DNA from 4 places in the Rothia uropygioeca genome. Region 3 is predicted to be linked to each of the others. Evidence: riboswitches for the same ligand, from Rfam matches in the RefSeq annotation. Region 3 holds a riboswitch; each other region holds the start of a gene.
The links. A riboswitch is a leader RNA that binds a small molecule or an ion and turns the genes downstream of it on or off. The one in region 3 is predicted to bind S-adenosylmethionine.
Positions count from the first base shown of each region.

Region 1 (3,283 bases), on a different contig from region 3:
GCTCGAAGCGGCTAAATAATGGAGCCCGGGGCAACCTGCGGCCCAGTGCCTTGTATCCAGTGTGGTCCTTTTCCCGAGAACCTGTCAAAGAGGTACCTCTGAAGAAGGCTGGGCCGGACTCATGGTGAATCCGACCCAGCACCCCAAAAAACCGGGGGATGCCACGGTGTTCAGGCGATGAGGCTAGCGCATCATCTCATTGCGGTTCTGTTTGATGTCTTTGAACCAACGTCCGCCTTGTCCTGCCCACATCATGATGGTGCCGATGATCAACAAGATGGTTCCGACTGAACCGGTGATTCCGGAGCCGCTACCGAGGGAGACCAAGAGCGAGAGAAGGCTCAGAATGGCGAGGACCAACAGGGTGATTCGTCCCCAGTTCTTGCCCTTGGTCGCGGCTCGTGCGGCGAGAACCTGAAGCACCACGATGGCCACAGAGATGACGGCGCCGAAAATCAAGCCGCCCCAGACGAGACCGGACTGGCCTTGGTCCTGAAGCTGCTTGTATTCGGCGCTGCCCATGAGAACGAATGGGGAAATGATCAAACCGATGATGGTTATGGCAGCAGAGATGTACACCAAGAGCGCCCCCGTCTTGACGGGCTTGGGGGCGACAAGTGCCCCGCTCTGGTTTTGAACGGGTCCGTTTCCCTGTCCGTAACCCGTGTCTCCACCCTGGTACCGCGGCTGGCCGCCCTCGGGGGAGCCGCCGTACTGAGGAGGCTGGTTGCCTGCCGGGGAGTCGTGGTTCTCGGTCATTATTTCCTCTCGCGGGTGTTTGATCTGACGTCACTATCCAAACATGAATTTGTCGTTCACCACAATAGGGTGACTCAAGTTCGGGATAATACCGAAGGCATTGGGCTTTAACAATTCGTATCCGACAAAACCAAAAACGGTCGAGAGATTACTGCATTTTTCTTCTAGGTATCTTGCATGCTCCAACCGCGGAGAAAATCCCACTCGGTATATCGGGCCACGTCGTCCTGATGACGCCCCGACGGGAGGGGGCTTCCGCGCTATGTGCGACCTCTACCCCGGCCACATCGGTCCGCTTCTTGGAACAGGACACCAATGGTCTTGGCGCAATAGTGAATCCTTGTATCAAATATTGTGCAATAGCTTGTTGTCGCGAACGACCGTTCTCGAATACCTGGAGAAGTATCCGGTCCGGCAGGGGAAATCGAAAAGAACACAAGCGATACGAACTGTCGACAAGACCGTGAACGATCAAAGTTTCACGGCCGGGAACAGTCATTCGTGAACGCTCGTTCCGTCTGACAACGTTCCGACTCCGGCTTCTCCCGCCCATACCGGATGGCGGGGTCGGCCGCTTTCATGAACTTCGATGTCACGATTCATTGCGGCCACGTCATATGACGTCGACGTTGCGTCAAGCGTGTGGGTGCGCTCAATGCGCGAAATGCGGCGTCAAACTCTCTCATCTCTTGCGGGCCTGCGCTGAGGCGGATTGAATACTTGCGTATCTATCCAGAGCGGCCGAGAGACCTGGCTCGTCGACGCCGCAGCAACCTCCTCACGGAAACCCGAACATCTCGGTCCCGAGGAAAGGTGCTCCCGCCAGGACCGATGGAGTGTATCGGCCGTCTCCGGACGTCGTCGGCGCAACTCCGGCACGGTCCCACTGGACCGGGTCGGTTGCGTCGGCGGACGAGGAGGCTCCGCTCTCCGTCGGGTGTACCGAAAGGAGACCCGGCGTGAACCCTGATGACAGGCCAGCGTTGTCCTTCGAGCTCTATCCGCCTCGCAGCAGGATGAGCCGACAGGCATTGGAAACCACTATCGCCGAGATCGAACCCACTCGCCCTGATTACGTTTCCGTGACCGCCGCCGTGGATGGCGAGAGGAGGCGCCAAAGCCTGGACTTGCTACGACACCTCGTCGAGGAAACGGAGCTGAAACCATTGGCCCACATCGTCTCGACCGGACAGATAGCTTCCGAGCTCGAAGAACTGGTCGATGAGATCATCCGGCTTGGCGTGCGCGGCCTCCTGGCTCTGAGGGGCGATCGACCTGAGAACTACGCCCTCAAGCAGGGCGAACTTCCCTTCGCTCGACACCTGGTGGAACTGATCCGTGGCGTCGAGTCGAGGGGATCGGCCAAATTGTGTGCCGGACGTCTGGCCGTGGGCGTGGCGGCCTATCCGGTCCGTCACCCAGAATCCTCGAGCATCCACCACGACACCGAGGTCCTGCTGGCCAAGCAACGGGCGGGAGCGGATTTCGCCATCACTCAGGTCTATCCGGACCCTTCCGATTACGCTCGTCTCGCCGAGCGGGCCCGCGCCAATGCCGTCGAATTGCCTCTGATCCCCGGAATTCTGCCCGTGACAAGCCTGCGGAGGTATCTGCGGGTGTGCGGACTCGCAGGGATCGAGCCGAATGCAGGTCTCGCACACAGGCTCGAAACCGCCGAGACGTTCGCAGAACGCCTGGCCGTCGGAGTGGACTCGGCGGAGGACTTCGCTCGCCAGGCCCTTGCCGCAGGGGCCCCAGGACTGCACATCTATACCTTCAACGAACACCAGGCGGCGCTCGAACTCGTGGATCGACTCGGTCTGCGCGGCAATACTGCCCCTTCGAATCAACCCATCTCGCCTCTCAACGATCAGGAGATCATCGTGACGAACCCTAACAACGTCCTCCACAGCACCTCACCCAAGGACAGGGCTTTTCCCCCGGCAACCATCCTCGGCTATCCGCGCATCGGACCGAATCGCGAGGTCAAGCGCGCCCTGGAAGCGTACTGGAGCGGGCAAGGCGATATCGAGGACCTGTCGTCGTCCGTGACCGGAATTCGACACCTAACCGTAGGCCGCCTGCGGGAACTGGGCTTGAAGGCTTCCTCCTCGATCCCGGCTTCGTTCGCCCTCTATGACCAGGTGCTGGACGCGATTCTGGCGACAGGGGCCGTGCCTACTCGGTTTGCGGATCTTGCGAACCGTGACCATCACCTGAACCGGGACGCCTCCTTCGTCCTGGCCCGAGGAGATGACGCCCGTGGCCCACTCGAAATGACCAAGTGGTTCAATACGAATTACCACTACTTGGTGCCCGAGATCGGCCCTCGGACTCCTTTCACCGCAAATCCGCAGGAGATCGTCGGCCAGTTGCAGGCCGGTGCCTTTTCGCCGAACGACGACGCCCCGATGCGCCCTGCCATCCTCGGCCCGATTTCGTTCTTGCTTCTGTCCAAGGCCGAGGACACCGCGCCCGTTGGATTCGAACCTCTGAATCGGATCGAGGAACTCGTGGAGGTATA
Region 1 is NZ_NOIR01000003.1:356,111-359,393, forward strand. Features, by position in the region: gene EWR20_RS09685 (hypothetical protein) at 184-759, opposite strand; SAM riboswitch class I at 1,485-1,597, shown strand; gene metE (5-methyltetrahydropteroyltriglutamate--homocysteine S-methyltransferase) at 1,719-3,283, shown strand, end outside.
Region 1: it holds a riboswitch for S-adenosylmethionine, as region 3 does, so the genes downstream of both, metE (5-methyltetrahydropteroyltriglutamate--homocysteine S-methyltransferase) here and EWR20_RS02230 (ABC transporter ATP-binding protein) in region 3, are expected to answer to the same signal.

Region 2 (3,283 bases), 310 kb from region 3:
GAGACCATCATGACCCTGCCCCATCGAGAGAATGTGCATCCACGCCTCGTCGAGGCCACCGATTCGGCGGATTCCCCCGTGGCTCTCAGCCTGCGAGACCTCACCGTCCGGTACTCCGACGGCGCGGCCCCCGCGGTCGAGGGGGTTTCGCTGACTGTCCCTGTTGGTGAAACCCTTGCGGTGGTTGGTGAATCCGGTTCGGGGAAGTCAACCACGGCCGCAGTAGCGGCCGGACTGCTGACTTCCTCCGCCCACGTGGATATCGCTGAGCAATCCCTGCACGGCTCGGATATGCGGTCTGCCTCGGAGAACCAATGGAAGCGTGTTCGGGGAGACCTCCTGGGCTACGTTCCTCAGGACGCGGGGACGGGACTGAACCCCGTACGCACGATCACTTCGCAGCTATCGGAATCCTTGCGCGAAGCCGGTCTTTCGCGTCATCGGGCCAAGGAACAGATGGCGAAGGCGCTCGAGGACGTCGGCCTCGAGATCGAGGTCCACGGCTCCCGCTATCCGCACGAACTATCCGGTGGCCAGCGCCAGCGGGTCCTGATCGCACTCGCACTAGCGCGTGGGCCGCAACTGGTGATCGCCGACGAGCCGACCTCCGCCCTCGACGTGTCCGCGCAGAAGAACGTCCTGGACTTGCTGGAGGCGCGAGTTTCCGACGCCGGAGCAGGCCTCCTTCTCATCACCCACGATCTCGGAATCGCTCGGGACCGGGCCGATCGAATCCTGGTGATGGAAAAGGGCCGTGTTGTCGAGGAAGGCTCGGCAGCCAGCGTTTTCGCCGAACCTCAGCATGATTACACCCGGCGCCTGCTCAAGGCATCGCCGGCATTGCACGATGTGCCGCGGAAGCGTACTGGGCCTGCCCCGCGCGGCGAGAGCTCGAGCGTGGTACGAGCTCAGGGGCTGAGCAAGACCTTCGGTTCCGGAGCGAGGAAGGTCCAGGCTGTGGCCGATCTCGACCTGGAGCTCGAACCGGGGCGAACACTCGGGATCGTCGGGGAATCGGGATCCGGAAAATCGACGACGGCCCGGATCCTGCTCGGTCTGGAATCGTATGACGCCGGCCGGTTGGAGATATTCGGTCGGCCGTTCGATGGCACGAAGCGCAACATCCGAGAGCTCTCGACGCGCGCCCGGTTCGTTCACCAGGACCCCAGCGCATCGCTCGACCCCCGGTATTCCGTGGCCGCGTCGATCGGGGAGCCCCTGCGGGGATTCCGTATCGGCACACGTGCACAGCGCGAACGACGAATCAACGAGCTCCTCGATCTCGTGGCCCTGCCTCGGGAATTGGCCAGTCGTCGGCCGGTAGAACTGTCCGGAGGGCAACGCCAACGTGTTTCCATAGCTCGGGCACTCGCTGTTGACCCCGAACTGGTGATTCTGGACGAACCGGTCTCGGCACTGGACGTTTCGGTTCAAGCCCAGATTCTTGACCTACTTGCCGATCTCCAGGATCGTCTGGGGCTCTCCTACGTGTTCATCAGTCACGATCTGGCGGTGATCCGACAGATCTCCGACGACGTGCTGGTTATGGCTCATGGCCGGGTGATCGAGTCGGGCCCCGCGGCGCAGGTCTTCGAGAATCCGCGCGAGGAGGCGACGCGGACCCTGATCAAGGCCGTTCCGGGATCTCGTTACGCTACCGATGTGTTCGGCCCCGCGCTGAGCGCCTAGACCTGAACTCGGTCCGCACGCGAACGGATTCCACGGAGTCCGCACTGATCATACGGGAGTCTCGCCAGGTCATATGACGTTTCCCGGCAGGTGGATTACCTTCATATGACGATCTGTCTGAACCGTGCGTCATGTCCTTTCGAGGTTGGTGGGAAGGCTGTAGGTTTCTGAATCAGGATCACGAGTACCGGTTGTGAAGCTCTGGCTGGCCGGTCGGCAACCCTTTCCGCTGTGATGGGGTGCCCCAGATGAAGATCCGGTCGGGAGCATACCGCTCCCCGGCAAGCACGGCGTTACGAGGCGAACTCGGCGCCCCGCCTTCGAGGGGATCACGATGTCAGCTGATAACAACCCGGCACCCGGAATCGGTACGGTGCAAGTGCACGGGGGTACGGCCAATCCGCCGGCTGCCCGACCTGTGCATCCGCCTTTGTACCTGACGGCCTCTTACGAATTCGAGACGTTGCGCGACGCACGTGAATGCTTCGGCCAGAGAGAACCCGGATTCACGTACTCACGCACCGGCAGTCCTACGGTGGGTTTGCTCGAGCGTCGGCTCGCGGAACTCGAAGGGGGCGTCGGTGCCGTCGCCACCGCTTCCGGCCAAGCGGCAACAACGCTCACCCTTCTTGCCCTGGCCGGTCGATCAGGTCAGAGCGAGGACGGCGAGCCCCACCCGGAGATCCCCGCCGGCCATGTGGTGGCATCCAACCGAATTTACGGTGGCACTGCCGATTTGCTCAACGACACTCTCGCCGAGGCGGGCATCGAGGTCACGTGGGTCAACCCGCATCGACCCGAGGAATGGGAAAATGCCGTCACGGCGCGCACTCGCGCGTTCGTCGTGGAGTCCATCGGAAACCCGCATGCTGACCTTCCCGATATCCCCGCGCTCGCGGACATTGCGCATACCGCGGGCGCCGCCCTGATCGTCGACAACACTCTCGCGACGCCATATCTCCTGCAGCCCGGGAAATTGGGTGCCGACGTCGTAGTCCATTCCGTCACGAAATACCTGACCGGAAATGGAACGGCGCTTGCGGGAATCATCGTCGACACCGGCCGGCTGACCCCGAGCGAGGACGCCATCCGATGGCCGCAGCTTACGGCTCCGCGGAGGAGATTCGGGAACAGATCCCTGGTCGAGGGGCACGGCGATCACGGAGCGTTCCTCCACCTCGTTCGCGCACAATTGCTCAACGACTTGGGCCCGAGCCTGGCTCCGTGGAATGCGCAACAAGCCCTTGAAGGCATCGAGACCCTCGACATCCGGGTTGAGCGCCATTGCCGTGTGGCCGAGGAGATCGCGCGTCGACTGGCGACTCATCCTCGCGTGTGCCGTGTCCGGCATCCGAGCCTTCCTGGGTCGCCGGATGCGGCCATCGCCGAACGAGACTTTCCGCGCGGCACCGGAGCGGTCTTGTCCTTCGACATCGCGGGCAACACATCGCAGGTGGAGGAATTCTTCGACAATTTGAAGCTGTTCAAGCTCGCTGCCAACCTGGGCGACGCTCGATCCATGGCAACGCATCCCGCGTGGACCACCCATTGTCGTCTTACCCCCGAGCTCAGAGAGGCCGGGGACATCACCGAA
Region 2 is NZ_NOIR01000001.1:201,082-204,364, forward strand. Features, by position in the region: gene EWR20_RS00890 (ABC transporter permease) at 1-13, shown strand, start outside; gene EWR20_RS00895 (dipeptide ABC transporter ATP-binding protein) at 10-1,689, shown strand; SAM riboswitch class IV at 1,866-1,983, shown strand; gene EWR20_RS00900 (O-acetylhomoserine aminocarboxypropyltransferase/cysteine synthase family protein) at 2,024-3,283, shown strand, end outside.
Region 2: it holds a riboswitch for S-adenosylmethionine, as region 3 does, so the genes downstream of both, EWR20_RS00900 (O-acetylhomoserine aminocarboxypropyltransferase/cysteine synthase family protein) here and EWR20_RS02230 (ABC transporter ATP-binding protein) in region 3, are expected to answer to the same signal.

Region 3 (3,283 bases):
AAGACTGCATACGGTCGAATTTGGCGGGAGATTCGAACAAGACCGCCTGGGCGAGCTCGTCAACGTATGGATGCGCCTCCCGAGGCATATGGAAGACGCCTTTGGCGATCCGGACCGCGAGCGGATCTTGCTTGGCGATTCGATCGGCCAGACCGTCGGCGGCTTCGAGCAGATCCTGCGATTCGTGAATTTCGGTAATGAGGCCCGCCCTGAGGGCCTCTTCGGCACTCAGCGTGCGCCCTGCGAACAGAAGCTCCTTGGCCAGCGGTTCTCCGGCGAGTTCCTTGAGCCGCCACATGGCCCCGGCGGCTGCCACGATGCCGAGGCCGGTCTCCGGCTGGCCGACCTTGATCTCGGGTGTCCCGATGCGAAAATCTGCGGCCCAGGCGAGCTCGGCACCGCCACCCAGGGCGTAGCCGTCGAGGGCCGCGATCACGGGCATCGGAAGGCTCCCCAATCTCTCGAAGAGCCGCGAATTGATTCCACGCAGTGCATCGTCCCGGCGCCGTTCACGCAACTGGGCGATATCGGCACCGGATGCGAAGATGCCTTTTCCGTTCACCTCGGTTCCGGAGAGGATCAGGATTTTCGGTTCGGATTCCAGGTGCGCGCAGACCCGGTGCAACTCGTCGATCATGGTCGCGTCGATCGCGTTGCGAACCTCGGGCCTATTGAGGCGAACGTGGAGTCGGTCTTCGCGCTCCTGGATGTCGATCGCCGTGAATTCACCGGTCAATTCCATGGTCTATGCCCTTTCGAGGAGGAGAGCGGCGCCCTGTCCGACGCCGATGCACATGGTCGCGAGGCCCCTGGAAGCACCCTCGCGCTCCATTCGGCCCAACAGCGTGATGGTGATTCGGGAGCCGGAAGAACCGAGAGGGTGTCCCAACGCAATCGCTCCTCCATCCCTGTTCACGAGGTCCGGATCCAGGCCGAGTCTACGGATCGAGGCGAGCGACTGAGTCGCGAAGGCTTCATTGATTTCTATGGCGCCCAGGTCCTCGACGCCCCAGCCGGAACGATCCAGGACCTTCTGACTCGCCGGGACGGGCCCGATGCCCATGATTTCCGGAGGTACACCGGCCGACGCACCATCCACAATCCGGGCGCGGACCTCCAACCCGTATTTTTTCACGGCTTTCTCGCTAGCGACGATAATCGCCGAGGCACCGTCGTTGAGGGCCGAGGAGTTACCGGCCGTGACCACGGATCCGCCTTTGACGACCGGCTTCAGCTTGGCCAGAACCTCGGTAGTGGTACCCGGGCGCGGGCCCTCGTCGGTCTCGACCAGACTCACCTCGCCCTTACGACCGGTAACTTTGACGGGCACGATTTCGTCCGCGAACCTGCCCGCCCGGATCGCCGCGTTGGACTTCTCCTGGGAGCGCGCCGCGAATTCGTCTGCTTCCTCGCGCGTGATTCCGTCCACGCGAGCAACCTCCTCGGCGGTCTCCGGCATCGAATACGTTGCCTTGCCGTTGCGGGACAAAGGACCGTCCACAAATTTCGAATTCACGAACCGCCAGCCGATTGAAGTATCGAAGACCTCACCGGGCTTGGAGAAAGGTTTGGTCGGCTTTTCCATGACCCAGGGCGCGCGAGACATCGATTCAACGCCGCCGGCGACCACGATCTCCGCGGCACCAGCCTTGATCATTTGGGAGGCGATCGTGATCGCGGACATCCCCGAGGCGCATAGCCGATTCACCGTCATCCCCGGCACCGAGTCCGGGTAACCGGCCAGCAACCAGGCCAAACGGGCCACATTCCGGTTCTCCTCACCCGCCCCGTTGGCGTTGCCCAGGATGACTTCATCGACGTCGGCCGGGTCGATTCCCGCTTCCTCGACGACGGTGCTGATGCACAGTGCCGCGAGATCGTCCGGGCGAACCGAGGAGAGGGAACCGCCGTATCGACCCACCGGAGTGCGGGCTCCACCGACGAGGAAGGCTGCGGGCATTTCGGGCATAAGAACTCCTGGTGGGACAGACTTAGAATTACTGACCATTCGTTCACTAATATCGCATCCGGTGTGACATGCGTCAATTCCACTCCATTCGCATCGTGCGCCAGGGTTACGGACTTTGACGGTCCGCAGTTCATCTCCCGCAATAGTCCCTCGCGAGTTGGAGCCCTTGCAGCACACGGGATTAACTGGAGGGGAAAACCATCCAGAGCGACTGAGAGACCTGGCTCGATGACGTCGCAGCAACCCATCTCCACGGTGATCTTTCGCTCTGCCCGCAGGCGGAGAGATCCTCCGCGGACGAGCACGGTGCTAACGCCAGGATTCGATGGAGTGATTGATTGTGACCTCGGCGCACTCGACGGAACGCGCGCAGGAAGCCGGGACGAAAGCGGCTTCGGTTCGGTTCCACGGCGTCGGAAAGTCATTCCCGGGATCCAGGCGCGGCGCTGCCGGGTCCGAAGTTCTCCGTGACGTGAACTTCACCGCGGAACCGGGGGAAATCGTCGCGGTCGTCGGCCCTTCGGGCTGTGGGAAGTCGACTCTTCTGCGTGCAGCGGCCGGACTCGACGCCGCGAGCGCAGGATCCGTCACGATTGACGGAACGCCAGTGCGCAACATCGATTCCCGGTGCGCCGTGGGATTCCAGGAACCACGGCTGCTACCGTGGCGTTCCATCACGGACAACGTTGCTCTCGGATTGCCGAAGAATGCGAGCAAGAACGGCGGACGCAGACGAGTCGCCGAGCTGATCGACCTTGTGGGTCTGGGAGAGCACGCGAGCCATCGCCCCGGGGAAGTCTCCGGGGGCATGGCGCAACGCGCGTCCTTGGCCAGGGCACTGGCACGCAACCCCAGAGTTCTCCTCCTCGATGAGCCCTTCGGGGCCCTGGATGCCTTGACTCGCCTGAAAATGCAGGATCTGTTGCTGGATGTTCATGGTCAGGACCCCACAACGGTTCTCCTCATAACCCACGATGTGGACGAGGCCCTGTACCTATCCGACCGCGTCGTCGTACTCGGCCGCACGGCACCGGGAGTACCGGCGGGGATTGTCGAAAGCGTTGAGGTCGGTTTGCCGCGCCCTCGTTCCCGGGAGGACGCGCAACTAGTCCGAATGCGCGGCCACCTCTTGGGTCTGCTGGGCGTGGACACCACCGCGCATGAGGCGTTTCGGGAAGTGTGACCCGCTGCGCCAACGAGGCCCGCGCCCATGGTTTCCTCGTTCATCCCCTCCTCGACTTCCTCGCAAGGACCCCAACCTCATGATCAACTTTTCCCGCCGAGACGCGGTGCGGGCCACCGGCCTCGGAGTCG
Region 3 is NZ_NOIR01000001.1:511,722-515,004, reverse strand. Features, by position in the region: gene EWR20_RS02240 (enoyl-CoA hydratase/isomerase family protein) at 1-742, opposite strand, end outside; gene EWR20_RS02235 (thiolase family protein) at 746-1,960, opposite strand; SAM riboswitch class I at 2,165-2,301, shown strand; gene EWR20_RS02230 (ABC transporter ATP-binding protein) at 2,310-3,152, shown strand; gene EWR20_RS02225 (aliphatic sulfonate ABC transporter substrate-binding protein) at 3,232-3,283, shown strand, end outside.

Region 4 (3,283 bases), on a different contig from region 3:
CGAGTTCGAATCCGACGATCGCGCCCACCCCGTTCGGAGCGTATTTCTTCCCTCGCTCGTACCATTGCGACGATTCGAGCCCCGCATAGTGCACTCGGGTGACTTCGGGACGCGCTTCGAGCCACCGAGAGACCTTTAGCGCGTTGTCGACATGGCGTTCCACGCGGAGGGACAGGGTCTCCAGGCCGACGGAAATATTGAAGGCGTTGGTCGGTGAGATCGACGAACCGAGGTCGCGCAGAAGCGTGACACGAGCACGCAGGATGTAGGAGAGATTGACTCCGAAGACCCCGTTTGGCCCCAAGTCCTCGGCGAACACCAAGCCGTGATAGCTCGGATCCGGCGTATTGAATTGCGGGTATCGCTCCGGGTACTTCGAGTAGTCGAATCGACCGGAGTCCACGATCACTCCGCCCATGCTGTTGCCGTGGCCGCCGAGGTACTTGGTTGCGGAGTGCACGACGACGTCGGCACCCCACTCGAAGGGGCGCACCAGGTATGGGGTGGGAACCGTGTTGTCCACGATCAGCGGTACCCCGACCTCGTGGGCAAGGTTCGCGAGAGTTTCGATGTCGAAGACGTCACTGCGAGGATTCGGAACGGTTTCCCCGTAGAAGGCTTTGGTATTCGGTTTGACCGCCGCGCGCCAGGCCTCGGGATCGTCGAAATCTTCCACGAAGGTCGTTTCGATACCGTATGCACCCAAGGTGTGCTTGAGGAGATTGTACGTGCCGCCATAGAGGCTCGGGCTGGCGACGATGTGGTCACCGGCCTGCGCCGTATTGAGGATCGCGATCGTGATGGCCGCTTGCCCTGAAGCCACGAGGAGCGCTCCGACGCCTCCTTCGAGGGCAGCAATGCGATTCTCGACGACCTCCTGGGTCGGATTCGTCAGGCGTGAATAGATGGGACCGAGTTCTTTGAGCCCGAAGCGGTTTGCGGCCTGTTCGGCGTTGTCGAACACAAACGATGTGGTCTGATAGATCGGAAGAGCCCGTGCACCGGTTGCAGAATCGGGCTCTTGGCCCGCGTGAATCTGTTGTGTCTCGAACTTCCATCCCTGCGGGCTGGAAGGAGTCGGAAGGCTGTGAGAGGCCGTGGTCATATTCTGCTCCTGTTGAATCAAGGGCATGGAGCGACCGATCGTCTCGCAAAAGCGAGCACCCGGGTCGACCCGGAACCCTCTGGTTCACCGGGGAATACGAGTCTCACTCTTCGTGACGACCGGGCACACCGCGCCCGCGCTTGTGATCGCGTTGTTCGCGATCACCAGGTCCTCACCCAGGGCACCCCACCGCGGTTGGAGGGTTGCCGGCCAGCAAGCTGGGGCTTGTCACTGGCTCTCTTGACCCATATCCAGGTTTTCCTACGGCCGACCGACACGTCAAGTAGGAGACGGAAACTACGCTTACATGAAACGCCGTGACATTTATGACGCGGAGTGGGCCATTGCGTAATCTGGCTCATGGCCCGCTCCGCCAGGACGGGGCGCATGCATCGTCGAGCTCTCGAAGGACTGCCTTGAATCAGGAACAGGACCCCTCAGATCAAGTTACCGAAACTTCGCGCGCGGACGACGTCGTGCTCGGCGGGGAATCTGCGCTCAAACGCGGGCTGACTCTGCGACATATCCGGTTCATTGCGTTGGGTTCGGCTATAGGAACCGGGCTGTTTCTCGGCTCCGCGGACGCGATACAGTTCGCGGGCCCGTCGGTCCTGTTGGCTTACATCGTCGGTGGCGCCGCGGTATTTATGGTCATGCGTGCCATGGGAGAGATGGCCATGGTCCACCCCGTTCCGGGTTCCTTTTCGGAATACGCGACTGAATACCTTGGCCGGTGGGCCGGATTCGTCACCGGGTGGAGCTTCGCATTCGAAATGGCCCTGGTTGCGGTCGCGGATGTCACGGCGTTCTCCTTGTACATGCGGTTCTGGTTCCCGGACACGCCCAGCTGGATCTGGATCGTCTCGGTCGTCGCGATCATCATGGCCATCAACCTGACCAAGGTGAAGGTTTATGGGGAAGTCGAGTTCTGGCTGACGCTGATCAAGGTGGGCGCCATCGTTGCGATGATCGTGGGTGGGCTCGCGCTGATTGTCTTCGGCATCCAGCTCCACCAGGAAGTCGAGCCGTCCGTGACCAATCTCTGGGAGCAGGGCGGGTTCTTTCCGAATGGGTTCTCCGGCTTCCTCGCGTGCTTCACCGTGGTCATGTTCGCTTTCGGAGGCGTCGAGAACATCGGAATCACCGCTGGCGAAGCCGAGGACCCCGAGAAGTCGATTCCGGGAGCCATCAACACCGTCCCCGTACGCATCCTCCTCTTCTACGTTCTGACCATGGGCGTCATTATGTCCTTGTATCCGTGGGGGAACATCGGCAATGAAGGCTCACCCTTCGTTCAGATATTTTCCGGCCTGGGTATCCCCGCGGCGGCCCATATTCTCAACGTCGTGGTCCTGACCGCTGCCGTCTCCGCGATCAATTCGGATATTTACGGTGCCGGCCGCATGTTGTACGGACTCGCTCAGAGAGGGCTCGCGCCGCGGTCCTTCAACCGTGTTTCCTCACGCGGAACCCCGACCATGACGGTTGCGGCCATGGGGCTGGTGCTCATCGTCGGGGTCCTCGTCAATCATTTTTTCGAGAACGCTTTTCTCTACATCGCGACTCTGGTGACGTTTGCGACCGTCTTGGTCTGGGTCATGATTCTTGTGACGCACTTGGCGATGCGGCGCCGGCGCAAGGCCCAAGGCGTCGGCCCGTCGAAGTTTCCCACTCCCCTATGGCCGGTCGCGTCATGGCTCGCACTCGCCTTTATGATCGGCGTCGTCGTGCTGCTCGGTTTCTTCGAGGACACCAGAGTTTCCTTGGTCATCGGTGCCGTATGGCTCGTGTTCCTGGCCGTCACCTACCCGCTGACGCGCCGGACTCGCCGGGGCTCTGAGCCGCCGGCCGTTCGCTAGGGGCAACCCCAGCCACTGGGGCGACGGCCCCGCGAATTGCGCCCTCGTCAGTAAGGTGGAAGGCATGACTTCAGCAGAATCCCGAGAGGCCCCGCGCCCCACCTGGAACACCGACGCCGAGGCTCCGGAGACCCGCAAGAGCCCGACTACTCGTACGATGCACGGGCATGAGTTCGTGGACAACTACGAGTGGCTCCGTGACAAGGAAAACCCCGAGGTGATTGAGCATCTCAAGGCGGAGAACGACTATGCGGAGTCGTTGACCTCGGGCCTCGGGAAACTGCGTTCCGCGATTTTCGGCGAGATCAAGTCACGGACC
Region 4 is NZ_NOIR01000004.1:132,539-135,821, forward strand. Features, by position in the region: gene EWR20_RS10660 (bifunctional o-acetylhomoserine/o-acetylserine sulfhydrylase) at 1-1,105, opposite strand, end outside; SAM riboswitch class IV at 1,237-1,351, opposite strand; gene EWR20_RS10665 (amino acid permease) at 1,582-2,964, shown strand; gene EWR20_RS10670 (S9 family peptidase) at 3,029-3,283, shown strand, end outside.
Region 4: it holds a riboswitch for S-adenosylmethionine, as region 3 does, so the genes downstream of both, EWR20_RS10660 (bifunctional o-acetylhomoserine/o-acetylserine sulfhydrylase) here and EWR20_RS02230 (ABC transporter ATP-binding protein) in region 3, are expected to answer to the same signal.